3 regions of the Plantactinospora sp. GCM10030261 genome follow, and region 3 is predicted to be linked to each of the others. Evidence: riboswitches for the same ligand, from Rfam matches in the RefSeq annotation. Region 3 holds a riboswitch; each other region holds the start of a gene.

Evidence for each region. A riboswitch is a leader RNA that binds a small molecule or an ion and turns the genes downstream of it on or off. The one in region 3 is predicted to bind cyclic di-AMP.
Region 1: it holds a riboswitch for cyclic di-AMP, as region 3 does, so the genes downstream of both, ACFQUZ_RS07070 (coiled-coil domain-containing protein) here and ACFQUZ_RS30115 (C39 family peptidase) in region 3, are expected to answer to the same signal.
Region 2: it holds a riboswitch for cyclic di-AMP, as region 3 does, so the genes downstream of both, ACFQUZ_RS07925 (NlpC/P60 family protein) here and ACFQUZ_RS30115 (C39 family peptidase) in region 3, are expected to answer to the same signal.

The regions. Positions count from the first base shown of each region.
Region 1 is NZ_JBHTDD010000004.1:129,321-133,572, forward strand. Features, by position in the region: gene ACFQUZ_RS07065 (TetR/AcrR family transcriptional regulator) at 1-394, shown strand, start outside; gene ACFQUZ_RS07070 (coiled-coil domain-containing protein) at 574-1,659, opposite strand; cyclic di-AMP (ydaO/yuaA leader) riboswitch at 1,663-1,791, opposite strand; gene ACFQUZ_RS07075 (cation diffusion facilitator family transporter) at 2,009-2,923, opposite strand; gene ACFQUZ_RS07080 (HelD family protein) at 3,034-4,252, opposite strand, start outside.
Region 2 is NZ_JBHTDD010000005.1:27,366-31,617, forward strand. Features, by position in the region: gene ACFQUZ_RS07920 (N-acetylmuramoyl-L-alanine amidase) at 1-1,235, opposite strand, end outside; cyclic di-AMP (ydaO/yuaA leader) riboswitch at 1,468-1,605, shown strand; gene ACFQUZ_RS07925 (NlpC/P60 family protein) at 1,619-2,650, shown strand; gene dcd (dCTP deaminase) at 2,733-3,314, opposite strand; gene ACFQUZ_RS07935 (pyridoxamine 5'-phosphate oxidase family protein) at 3,411-3,998, shown strand; gene ACFQUZ_RS07940 (zinc metalloprotease) at 4,027-4,252, opposite strand, start outside.
Region 3 is NZ_JBHTDD010000040.1:39,061-43,312, reverse strand. Features, by position in the region: gene ACFQUZ_RS30130 (hypothetical protein) at 1-343, opposite strand, end outside; gene ACFQUZ_RS30125 (MoaD/ThiS family protein) at 340-624, opposite strand; gene ACFQUZ_RS30120 (WD40/YVTN/BNR-like repeat-containing protein) at 626-1,708, opposite strand; cyclic di-AMP (ydaO/yuaA leader) riboswitch at 2,150-2,290, shown strand; gene ACFQUZ_RS30115 (C39 family peptidase) at 2,546-3,403, shown strand; gene ACFQUZ_RS30110 (hypothetical protein) at 3,632-4,252, shown strand, end outside.

The DNA of each region.
Region 1 (4,252 bases), on a different contig from region 3:
GCGACTGGGCGCGCTGGACCAGGCCGACTGGGAGCGGTTCGCCGGCGAGGTGTCACCAGGGGACCCGACAGAGCTGGCCCAGGCGCTGATCGAGGTGGTGCGGGGTGCGGTCGGGCCGGCGCGAGACCGCACGCTCGCCCGGTACGCGCTCGCGCTGGAGGCGGCGGTCCGCCCGGAGTTGCAGTCGCACATGCTGCGCGGCAGGGCGGACGTCCTCCGGTGGGCCGTGCCGTGGCTGCGCCGGGCCGGTTCGGCGCAGCCGGAGACCCACGCCCGGTTACTGCTCGACTACCTGGACGGGGTGATCATGCACCAACTCTCGTTCCCGGAACCCGATTTCGACCCCGGACCCGGTGTCCGGACGCTCCTCACCGCCCTGTCCCGCACCCAGTAGCCCTCGCCCCCCGCCGGTGGCCCCGTCGATCTAGGGCAGATGGTTGTGATTGGAGATCAAAACGCGACCATCTGCCCTAGATCGACAGGGGCATACGCGTCAGGGGCATACGCGTGGGGAGGGCGTGCGACGGGGCGGCCGGCGCGGTGCGCCGACCGGCCGAGGTGGTCCGTCGCGGGTCAGTTCATCGACAGGTGGACGTGGTTGGTGTGGTCGCTGGACGGGTCGCCGCCCGCGCCGCTGTAGGACTTCCAGCCGCTGCTCGGCAACCAGATCTCCTTGAACCAGATGACGTACAGCACGCCGAGCCGGTTGGCGTTCTTCACGAAGTACGCCGCCAGGTTGTTGCCGTAGGTGCGGTCGCCGCCAGTGGCCACGCCGCCGAAACCGCCCTTCTGGGCGGCGAAGTCGCACGCCCGACCCTTCGGGTGCTCGCCCGATCCGCCGCTGCGGAAGCAGGAGACGAACCGGGTGAACCCGGCGGCCTTGGCCTGGTTCATGGCGTGCAACGTGCGTGGGGTGATGCAGCCCGAGGTCGTCGGGTCGTTGACGCTGCACGACTCGCTCGGCCACGAACCGTCGGAGTTGCGCGGCGCCGGCTTCGCCGAGGCGGACGACGTACCGCCGCTGCCGCCGGTGGACCGGGCTGAGCTGCCGGCGACGGCCAGGGCTCGTTCGGCCTGCTGTTTGCGCTTGGTCATCACGGTGAGCTGGGCGCGTTGCTCGGCGATCTCCCGGTCGACCGCGGCCTTCGCCTCGGTCTCGGCGTTGCGGGACTCGACCAACGCGCGCAGCTGCCGGTCCTCGTTGGCCGCCACCGCTTCGAGCCGGGCGGCCCGGTCCATCAGTCCGTCCGGACCGTCGGAGTTCAACAGGGCGGTCACCGGGCCGAGCCGACCGGTGCGGTACGCGGTGTCGGCCAACTCACCGACCGTCTGGCTCCGGGTGGTCAACTCGGTTTCGATGGTGCCCAACCGGCTGGCCAGCTCCTGCTGGCGTTTGGTCGAGGCGTCGAGCTTGGCTTTCGCGTCGAGGAACCCCCGGGACGCCTCGTCGAGTTGTTTGCGGAGAGCGTCGGTGCCGCCCTCGTCATCGGTGCCGGGCGCGGCCTGCAGTCCGGCGACCGGGGGTGGTGCCGCGGCCGCTGCTACCGGCGTGGCGACGGCGAGTGCGAGTCCCGCGGCGATCAGTGCCAGCACGGCGCGTACTCGGGAGCCGCGCTCGGGGGGCGTCAGTCGCGCGACGAAATGTCGAGCAGGTGCCATGAACCATCCTTCCGTCAGCCGCCGACCGGGTTAGCTGACGGGTTCGGGACGGAAGATCCCTACCGCTGACGCGGATGCACCCCAGGAACGTGGTTCCCCGGCTCGCGCGAGGCGATTAAGCGGCGGCCACCACCGGCGCCGGAAGGCACCTCCGGGTGGAGACCGCCGCCGAGTTTACGGGCGGTGACGGGGAATGGTGGCGGGGAGGTGCGGCGGGTCTGGCTAAATGTCCAATTAGTCCGGCTGATCCGGCGAAATTTAAGGCCCCATTAAAGCGATACGTGAACGGAGAGTAATGAATCGATCTCATCTCCGTGGCGGGGTGCGGTGCGGACGTGGGCCCTACGACCTACCAGCCGGTGGGTCCACAGGCCCCGGGTCGGGAGTCCGGCTCCACCTGCAAAGTGGCGTGGTCGATGTCGAACTCGTCATGCAGCGCCCGGCGCGCGGCGGAGAGCACCGCGCCGACCTCGGCCCCGGCGCGCACGGTCAGGTGCGCGGAGGCGACCTCCATGCCCGAGGTGAGCGTCCACACGTGCAGGTCGTGGACGTCGGTCACGTCGGGGAGGGCGCACAGTCGCGCCTGAACGGCGGGAACGTCGAGGTGCTCCGGCGCCGCCTGGACCAGGATCCGGATCGCCGCCCGCCCCAGCCGCCAGGTGCGCGGCAGGATGAACAGGCCGATCCCGACGGCCACCAGGGGGTCGGCCCACCACCAGTCGGTCAAGGCGATCACGCCGGCGGCGACGATGACGCCCACCGAGCCCAGCAGGTCGCCGACCACCTCCAGGTACGCGCCCCGCATGTTTATGCTTTCCCGTGCGCCGGCGCGCAGCAGCCCGAACGCGACGAGGTTGGCGCCCAGGCCGAGCACCGCCACCACGAGCATCGGTCCGACCACGACCTCGGGTGGATCCCCGAACCGGCGGACCGCCTCCACGAGCACGTAGATCGCGACACCGGAGAGCAGGACGGCGTTGGCCAGGGCGGCCAGCACCTCCAGTCGGTAGAGACCGAAGGTGCGCTGCGGATCGGCGCTGGCCCGGCGGGTGGCGGTGATCGCGGCGAGGGCCATGCCGATGCCCAGCACGTCGGTGAACATGTGACCGGCGTCGGAGAGCAGGGCGAGTGAGCCGGTGGCGAACGCCGCCACCGCCTCCACGATCATGAGGGTGGTGAGCAGGATCAGGGCCATCCACAGCCGGCCCCGGTGCCGCTCCGCGACGCGCAGCACCTGCCCGCCGTGGTCATGACCCGCTCCCACGCCCCTACCCTCCGTCCGACGGTCCCTCCCGGACCAATGTATGCTCACATTGCAATACATGCAATATTTTGGTCGACGGAAGGACGGACCTCCCCGGTCGGAGACCCGCCCTACGCGTAGTCGATCGTGGTCAGCCGCTGGGTGGCCCGGGACAGGGCCACGTACAGCGTGCGTACCCCGGCGGACGAGTCGGCCCGGATCTCCCCCGGCGCGATTAACACCACCCCGTCGTACTCCATGCCCTTTGCCTGCAACGCGTCGACCACCTGCAGGCGCGGACCGGAGAGCTCACGCAGCCATTCGGTGACCTCGGCCCGCCGCGGACCGGGGGTGATCACACCCACCGTGCCGGCCACCTCGTCGAGCAGCGCACGGACCGCCGCGACGGTCGTCGCCGGCAGGTCGGCGGCCGGCACGGAGAGCGCCACCGGCTCGACGCCGGTGGACCGGACCGCCGTCGGCAGGACCAGCGTCGGGTCCAGCTCCCGGATCACCCGGGCCGCCACGGCGAAGATCTCCGCCGAGTTGCGGTAGTTGGTGGACAGCACGTACTCGTGCCGGCGTCGGCGACCCAACGCCTTGTCCCGGGCCCGGGCAAGCTCCTCCGGGTCGCCGGTCCAGGCCGTCTGCGCCGGATCACCGACCACGGTCCACGACGCGAGCCGACCCCGCCGGCCCAACATCCGCCACTGCATCGGCGACACGTCCTGCGACTCGTCGACCACCACATGGGCGTATTCGCGGTAGTCCTCCGGGCGTCGGACCGCCTCGGCGCGGGCCGCCCGCTGCCGATCCGCGTACGTGCTGACCTCGCGTACCCCGCCGGCCACCCGGAACGCGTCCCGCCGTCGGCGAGCCGGCTGTGGCGGCCGTCCCAGCAACTCGTCCAACTCGTCCAGCAGCGCGACGTCGGCGATCGTCGGACCCTCGTCGGCAAGTGACCGGTAGGACCCGGCCACCATGTCGATCTCCGCCCGGGACAGGATCCCCCCGGCGTACGACCGTAGCCGCACCGGCCGGGCCAACCAGGCCAACACGTGTCGCGGGTGCAATCGGGGCCACCACGCCCGCAGGAAGTCACGGAACTCGGCGCGCTCGGCGAGTTCGTCCTCGAACTCGGCCTGTCCGGGCAGCCCACCGATCCGCAGCGCGCGGGCCTGGGCCCAGAGCGCGTCGAAAAGGCCGTCGATGCCGGCCCGGCGCACCTCGTTGCGGCGGGCTCCGCGAGGCAACGCCCGCTCCCGGATCGCGTCGAGTTCGTCGCGGCGCAACCGGAGCAACTGCCCGCGGTAGAGCAGCCGCAGCTCGGCGGGCCCGTCCGGAACGGCG
Region 2 (4,252 bases), on a different contig from region 3:
CCGGCGACCGCGGCGGGCGTGATGCCGGGCACGTTGTCGTGGCCGATGATGTGCTGCCGGTCCAGCGGGATGCCGAGGCTGGTGGCGAGGTAGCGGACCAGCTTGGCCGAGTTGCGGTACATCGCCTCGGTGTACCAGGTGCCCTGGGCGGCGAATCCCTCGTGCTCCAGGCCGATCGACTTGGCGTTGACGTACCAGTTGCCGGCGTGCCAGGCCACGTCCTTCGTCTTCACGTGCTGGGCGATGTGGCCGTCCACCGAGCGCAGCGTGTAGTGCCAGCTCACGTAGGTCGGGTCCTGCACCAGGTCGAGCGTGGTGGCGTAGCTGCCCTCGGTGTCGTGGATGACGATGTACTCGATCTTCTGCCGGCCCGGCCGGTCGGACAGGTCGTGGTTGCCGTAGTCGCCGACCGTCGGGCCGTACTGCTCGTACGGCGCGGGGATCCACTCGCAGGAGATGGTGGTCGGGCATTCCAGCCCGTCCGGGCGCGGTTTCGGTGCGCGTAGTCCGACCCGGCCGAGCCACGACCGCGCCGGTTCGACCGCCCGGGCGGGCAGCCGCAGCCGATGCCCGTCGTCGGTGGTCCGTTCCGCGCCGGCCTTGATTGTCGCGTACACCTCGTTGGCGAACGCCGCCGCCGCGTCCGTGGTCTCCGCGCCGGAGTACCGGGCGACCGCGCCGAACCAGGCTGCCGGGTCGCTGCCGGCACCGACCGGCCCGCCCAGCGCCTTCTGGTACGCGGTGAGCAGTGCGGCGCCGCCGCGGATGTTGCTGGTCGGGTCGGTACGCAGGGCCGCCGGGTCGGCTCCGGTGAGGCGCGCCGCGGCGTCCATGGTCTGCAGGGCGGGGGCGTCCGGTGCGGGGTCGGCGACTGGCCGGTGAGCGTCGAGCGCGGGCCGGGCCGAGTCGCCGCGCGGATCCTCCGCCGGGCCGTAGTGGCCGGACCGGGGCTGGTTGCGCACGTGTCGCGCGTCGGTGAGGTGCATGGGTCCGTAGCCGGCCGCCGTGCTGGGGGTGCCCGCGTTTGTGTTCCACCGGGACTCCAGGTAGGAGACGCCGAGGAGCACGCTTTCCGGTACGCCGTACTCGGTCGCGGCCCGGGCGTACGCCCGCTGCCGGCCGTCGGTACCGGGGTCGGCGGTGGCCGGTCCGCCGGCCGGGACGAGTGTCGCCACCGCGACCAGTGCCGTGGCGATCAGGACACGGCCGCCCGGTGGGGGTTCGGGACGGTGCATCGGACCTCCTGGTTCCGGGGATGCTTCCTGGTCACCCTGGCCCGCGATCGTGGTTCACGTCAACAGATGTCGATTCGAAGTAGGCGAATGCAAGAAACCTTCATGACGTGACGTTGTGTCACAGCCCGGAGTGTTAAACGACGCACCGGGTCTCCGGGCTTGCGTCCATCAGGCGCCCTGCCTACTCTTGGTCACCGTCGAGCGGTGACGGTCAGTCCAACCGGGACGACGACAACTCGATACGCCGAATCGTCGACGTGCGAACCGGGGACCCACGCACCACCGGGGTGAATCCGCAGAACCTGCGGTAGGGCGTTTCTCTTCCGTCCGAACCCGTCAGCTAACCCGGTAGGCGGAGCAGGGGAGAAGGAGTATCAGCCTCGGTGGCTAGCCATGCCTGGCGACCGCGGCCCGCTCGTCCGGCGATTGCCGGTCGACGCGCCGCCCGGTCGCGTCCGCGTTGGTCCGTCCTGTCCACCGCCCTCAGTGCGATCGCCGGACTCGCGATCACGCTTGTCGGCGCCGCGCCGGCCCAGGCCGAACCGTCGGTGACAGAGATCGAGAAGCAGATCGACGTCGCCTGGAACAAGCTCGAACCGGTCATCGAGCAGCACAACGCAGCCCGCCAGGAGCTGGGCGCGAAGCGCAAGCAGGCCGACGCGCTGGCCAAGAAGATCGCGCCGCTGCAGGCCGAGGTCGACCGGGTCACCGGAAAGATCGGTGGACTGGCCGCCAACGCCTACAAGGGTGACCAGGCATCGGTGGTGAACGCGCTGCTCACCACAGGCAGCCCGACCGGCCTGATGGACGGGCTGGAGATCCTCGACCAGTACAGCCGCAACCGGCAGCGCGAGGTGCGGGCCGCGGTCGAACTCAAGCACAAGTACGAGGAGCAGAAGGCGCCGCTGGACCTGCTCATCGCCCAGCTCGCCAAGTCCGAGGCCGAGTTGGGGGCCAAGGCCAAGGAGATCAACGCCGAGGTCGACCGGTTGCAGAAGCTGCGCATCCAGGCGTACGGCAATGGTGGCGGTGGGGTGTTCCGGCCGGCACCGTGTCCCGCGGTCTATCCCGGTGGCGACTCCGGCAAGGTGGTGAAGTTCGCCTGTGCCCAGATCGGTAAGCCGTACTACTGGGGCTCGGACGGACCCAGTTCGTACGACTGCTCCGGCCTGATGCTGCGGGCCTGGGCCCAGGTCGGTGTCAGCCTGCCGCACAACGCGGCCCAGCAGTACAACCGCACCAAACGGGTCAGCCGGAGCCAACTTCAGCCCGGTGACATGGTGTTCTACAGCGGCCTCTCGCACGTCGGGATGTACGTGGGTGGCGGGTGGATTGTCCACGCACCGCAGAGCGGTGACCACGTCCGGATGAAGCGGGTCGACGACGGCAGCATCGTGGGTTACGGCCGCCCATAGGTTATCGAACGGCCCCTTCCTATCGCGTTTCGCGCCTGGGAAGGGGCCGTTCGACGCTCAGGTGTGCAGCGGGCCGCGTGGCTCAGTGGTTGGGTGGCCAGGTCCGCCAGTTCCGCCAGGACCGGCTCGGCGTCGGCCCGCGCTGGTGCTGGTACCGCGAGCCGTAGACCTCGGAGCCGTACGGGTGCTCGGCCGGTGACGACAGCCGGAAGATGCACAACTGGCCGATCTTCATCCCCGGCCACAGGGTGATCGGCAGGTTGGCGACGTTCGACAGCTCCAGCGTGACGTGCCCCGAGAAGCCGGGGTCGATGAATCCGGCGGTCGAGTGCGTGAGCAGGCCGAGCCTGCCGAGTGAACTCTTCCCCTCCAGTCGGCCGGCGAGCTGGTCGCCCAGCGAGATGACCTCAAGCGTGGACGCGAGCACGAACTCGCCCGGGTGTAGCACGAACGGGTCGCCGCCGGGGACCTCCACCTCCGAGGTGAGGTCGTCCTGCCGCTCCGCCGGGTCGATGTGGGTGTAGAGGTGGTTGTTGAAGACCCGGAACAGCCGGTCCAGTCGGACGTCGATGCTCGACGGCTGCACCAGGGCGGGCTCGAACGGGTCGAGGCCCAGGTTGCCCGCCTTGATCTCGAGCACCAGGTCCCGGTCCGAGAGCAGCATTGCGCCACCATATCGGCCGGGCCGGCTCGGTCATCCGACCGGGGGACCCGCCGTGTCGCGGTGGCTCCTCGTACAGGTGTTCGATAGACTGATCACATGGCTTCCTGGACCGAATTCGCCTCCGACGAGCCCCGCCTCGCCGAGAGCATCCGCGGCCTTCTCCAGCAGTACGGACCGGGCCTCGGCTACCTCGCGACGGTGCGCGCGGATGGTGGGCCGCGGGTGCATCCCGTCTCCCCCGTGATCACCCCCGACGGGCTCTACTGTTTCGTGGTCGACTCGCCCAAACGGCGGGATCTCGAACGCGACGGCCGCTACGCTCTGCACTCGTTTCCTCCCGAGGACAGCGACGACGAGGCGTACGTCGCCGGTCGGGCCCGTCCGGTGACCGACGAGGCGCGGGTGGCCGAGCTGGCCGACACGCTGCGGGCGGCACCGCAGGTGGACTGGCGGCTCTTCGAGTTCACGGTGGACGTGGCGATGCTGGCCCGCCGTGGTGACGGCCCTGGTCCGCTGACCGGCCGGCCCGCCGAGCGTCCCGCGGTGCAGGTCTGGCTCGACCCGTCGGCGGCGCCTTCCCCGGCTCGGGGGTCCGGCGGTTCACGGCGGGCCCGCCCGCGCCGCGTCAACCAGGTGCCGGTGGGAAAGCAGGTTCCGCTGGAAACGGCGGTGCCGGCCCCGTGAGTCGGAGCCGGCACCGTCGAGGGTTCGGTCAGGACGCGCGGTACGCGTTCCACGCGGTAAGCATCCGGCTGGCCTGGCCCGACGTGAACTGGTACATGCACGAGTCGTAGGTGTAGTCCATGAAGTTGCGGATCGGGTCGAGGCCCGGGGCGGAGCAGGTGTCCCGGCCGGTCGGGCACTGGTAGGCCGGCGACGCCTCGGCGGGGGTGTCCGACACCTGGTCACCGGAGCCGGAGCAGCCGCCCTGGAAGGTG
Region 3 (4,252 bases):
CGATCACCACCGGCGCGCCGTCCGCCCGGGCGCACGCCGCGTCCACCCACGAGTGCTGGTGCTGGTACGGCGGGGGCAGCGGGAACACGCTTGCCGCGCGCCGGTACACCCGCCAGCCCTGGTCCCTGCCCCACCGCACCACCGCGTCCACCAGCAGCGCGCTCACCTGGTCGGCCGTCCGGTCCAGGAAGGTGACCCCGGCCAGCCAGGCGGCCAGCGAGTCGCGGATCCGGCCCGCGTCGTCGCCGGCCGGTGGTGGAGGGGAGGCTCCGGGTGACGCCGGGCGACGCTGGGTCGGGGCGGGATGGTCCCGAGCCGACGCCGGACGACCGTCTCCGGTCATCCGGAACCCCCGGCCACCGACGGGAGGATCTGCACCTCCGCGTCGGCCGGCACCGGCGTGGCCAGCCCGCCGACCCGCCGGCAGTCCTCACCGTCGACGTAGATGTTGACGTACCGGCGGAGTTGGCCCTGCTCGTCCCGGAGCCGGCGGTGCAGGCGTGGCCACCCGGCGGCGAGCTGGTCGAGCACCGCGGCCAGGGTGCCGGCGCCGACCGGCAGGTCCAACCGGCGCTCGCCACCGGAGTCCGGCCGGAGGGCGGCGGGAATCAGGACGGTGACCACCTCAGACCGCCACGGCGCGGACGCAGAGCACGTCCGGCAGGTGGGTCGCCACTGGCGACCACGAGTCACCCTCGTCGCGGCTGGCGTAGACCTCCCCGGAGCGGGTGCCGAAGTAGACACCGGTGGAACTGGCGTCGTCGACGCACATGGCGTCCCGCAGCACCGCCGGATAGAACGGGTCGCTCGGCAGGCCGCGGCTCAACGGCTCCCACGTGTCGCCGGCATCGACGGACCGGAACACCCGGCACCGCCTGTCGACTGGGAACCGCTCGCTGTCGGCGACCAGCGGGAACGTGTAGATCACGCCAGGCCGGCGGGGGTGCGCCACCATCGGGAAGCCGAAATCGCTGGGCAGCCCCGCGGCGATCGACGACCAGGTGCCGCCGTCGTCGTCGGAGCGGTAGACGCCGTGATGGTTCTGCGCGTACAGCCGCTCCGGATCGGAACCGTCGCGAGCCACCTTGTGTACGCACTGGCCGAACTCGGGCCACTCGTCCGGTAGGAAGTAGGCCCGGATTCCGGTGTTGCCGGCGGTCCACGAGGCGCCGCCGTCCGTCGTCCGGTAGACCCCGCCGGTCGACATGGCCACCAGCACCCGAGCCGCATCGGTGGGGTGCGGCAGCACGGTGTGGATGGCCTGGCCGCCGAACCCGGCTCCCCACTGTTTCCGGTGCGGGTGGTCCCACAGCGACCGGACCAGGTCGAAGGTCCCGCCGCCGTCGGTGGAGCGGAACAGTGCTGAGGGTTCGGTGCCGGCGTAGACCAGTCCGGGTTGGTCGGCGGCGCCGGGAGCGAGCTGCCACACCCGTCCCAGGCTGGCGCCGGTCTCCTCCGGGAAGGCGACCGGGGCGTGGTCCGGCTCGTGCCACGACGCGCCGAGATCGTCGCTGGTGGCCACGCTGGGGCCGTAGTGGGAACTCGTCATCCCGGCGAGCAACCGGGGGCGGGCCGACCGCTTGTCGATGGCCACGGCGTACACGCCGGTCATCGCGAAGTGTGGCCCCGACAGCTCCCAGCGTCCGTCGTCCGCGCCGGTGGCCAGGAACAGGCCCTTGGCCGTCCCGATGGCCAGCAGGATCGTCATGGCGTCCTCCAAGCTCCTCCGCGCCCCGTCCGGCAGTATGCCCACCGGCACCGACATCGAGCCATCACCCGACCGGGCGTGCCGTGCCGGGCACACGCGTGGCCGGTCGACCGCCGACATCGGGTTGGCGGCGACGAACTGATCGACGACAACCGTCTGATCCCCTGGGAGATAGCGTTCCGCCCTTGATCGGCTGAATGGTCATCACCAATCGTCGCGCGAACGTGGAAACCGTCGTGGTCGCCCGTCAGTTGCCGTTATCCGACGTCGGTCCGGGGCGTCCGAAATCGTTTCGGTCAGCGTGGACGAATCCGGACCGTAGGCGTTTTGTGAGGCGAGCCGCATCGCTGTTTCTCCAGGTGAACAGGGGTTGGCGAACGGGTGGTAGCGCCAGTAGTGTCGTCCCGTCCCGCCGGCTGTTGTCACCAAATGGGTGGCGTCGGCGTGGACCCGCTGAATCGTTGATAGCGAGCCGGGGACCCATCGTTCCAGGGGTGAATCCGCGGATGTCAGGTCCGTGGTAGGGCGACCTTTCCCGTCCGAATCCGTCAGCTAACCCGGCAAGCGGTTGTGGAAGGAGATCCCCTCGTGCGCCGTTTCTCCCCGCGGATCCTCCCGCGTCCCGTCAACCCGTCCGCCCCCGCGCCCACCCCGGTGGCGCCCTGACCGTCGTCAGCCAGCCGTAGGTTCGCCACGCGCGACCGTCCCGCCGGTGCCGTCCGGCCCCGGGGCGCGTCGCTCTGCCCTGCCCGGCGAGGAGCCGGGCCGGTCACCCGTACCGAACCGCTGGCGGACCCGCCGGCTCCGGGACCCTTCGCGGCCGGAGCCGGAATCCCCCTGGAGGATCCCGTGCAGCATGTCGTTGAACAGATACGCCGATTGATCAACCATCCGGCCCAGCACATCCGCCGGCTGTCCACCCGGCCCCCGTACCGCCTCGGTGTCGCCGGCGTCGCGACGGTGGCCGCGGCCGGGATGGTCACCATGGTGGTCAACCAGCCACCGGAACCGGCCGACCGCACCGCGCCGGCCGGCGTCGCCGCGGCCGCACTCGCCCCCGATGCCAGCAGCCCGGCCGCGCCGACCAGCGCCCCGGCGCCGGGCGACGCTTCGCCGAGTGACCCGGCGTCGTCGGCGGCGTCCCGGTCCGCCGCCGCGCCGACCACCCAGGCGCCGCCGAAGCCGCCCGCGACGAAGTCGCTGGCCTACGACTACCAGGCGCAGACCACGTTCTACTACTGTGGCCCGGCGGCCACCCGTATCGCGCTGTCGGCGATGGGTCGTACGCCAAGCCAGGATGACCTCGCCCGCCGGCTGAACACGTCGGAACTTGGCACCGACTCGGCGGCCGACACCACCCGGGTGCTGAACGGCCTGGGCAAGGGCGCCGACTACGTCACCCGGGAACTGCCGGGCGCACCCAGCCCCGCCCAGATGGACCGGTTGCAGGCCGACGCGGTACGTGCCATCGGCGGCGGGCGCCCGATCGTGGCGAACATCGTCGGCAGCCAGGTGGACACCGAGGGCGGCTGGCACGACTACCCGGGCGGGCACTATGTCACTGTCGTCGGCTACCGGGACCAGGGCCGACTACTCAAGATCGCAGACCCGGCCTTCGTGAACGGGCAGAGTTCGTACTGGATTACCACGATCGACCTGGCGAAGTGGATGGCCACCCGCGGTTACTCCACCTGACGCCGACCGGCTCGGCCCGCCTCGGGAGTTCGGTTCCGGGGCGGGCGACGCCAGCGACCCGGGGCCGGACCGAGCTGGGCCGGTCAGTGGCCGGCGAGCAGGGCGGTCAGCCGTAGGGCGATCTTCCCGTGGCCTCCGGCGATAACGACACGCATGCGACCCAACCTACGCGACGGCGGTCTCACCCCTGGCCAGGACCGGCGCGGCGGATCATGCTTGGATACTGGTATGCCTGTTCAGCGTGGTTCCGACCAGCCGGGACGCCGGCGCCGGTCCGAGTCGGCGGCGGGCGGTCCCGAGCCACGGTGGGTGCCGGTCGCGTCGCTGGCGCCGCTCGCCCGTGCGTTGCTCAGTGACGATCTCGGAGGGCGTGCGGAGGTCCCCAGGCACGTGGCGCAGCGGGTGACCGACGAGGCGGACCGCTGGTCGGCGTACGGCTTCAGCACGGCCGATGCGGTGCGGGCGTGGTCGGATGTGCCGCCGGCCGCGGCCGCCTACCTCGCGGAGCGGCGGGTGCCGCCGGAGGTACTGGACCTGCCGACGACCGTCGGTCGGGCTTCCGTCCCGCTGAAGCTGGCCATCGCGACCGGGGTGCTGCCGGTTGAGCGGGCGTACGAACTGCTGGTCGCCACCGGCGAACATCGGCCGGAGGCATCGAACGGCTCGGCTGTCCCGACAATCCCGAGCGTCCCGCCCGATCCGATTCCCGTGGACGCCTCGCTGGCGGCAAGCACCCCGAACTGGTCAGGTCCGGTGGACGACCAACCGGCGCGGCGGGCGGCGAGCAGCCGGCCGGTCGCCCCCGTGGTCTTCTCGCACGACGTGAACCGCCGATCGCAGCCCGCCGAC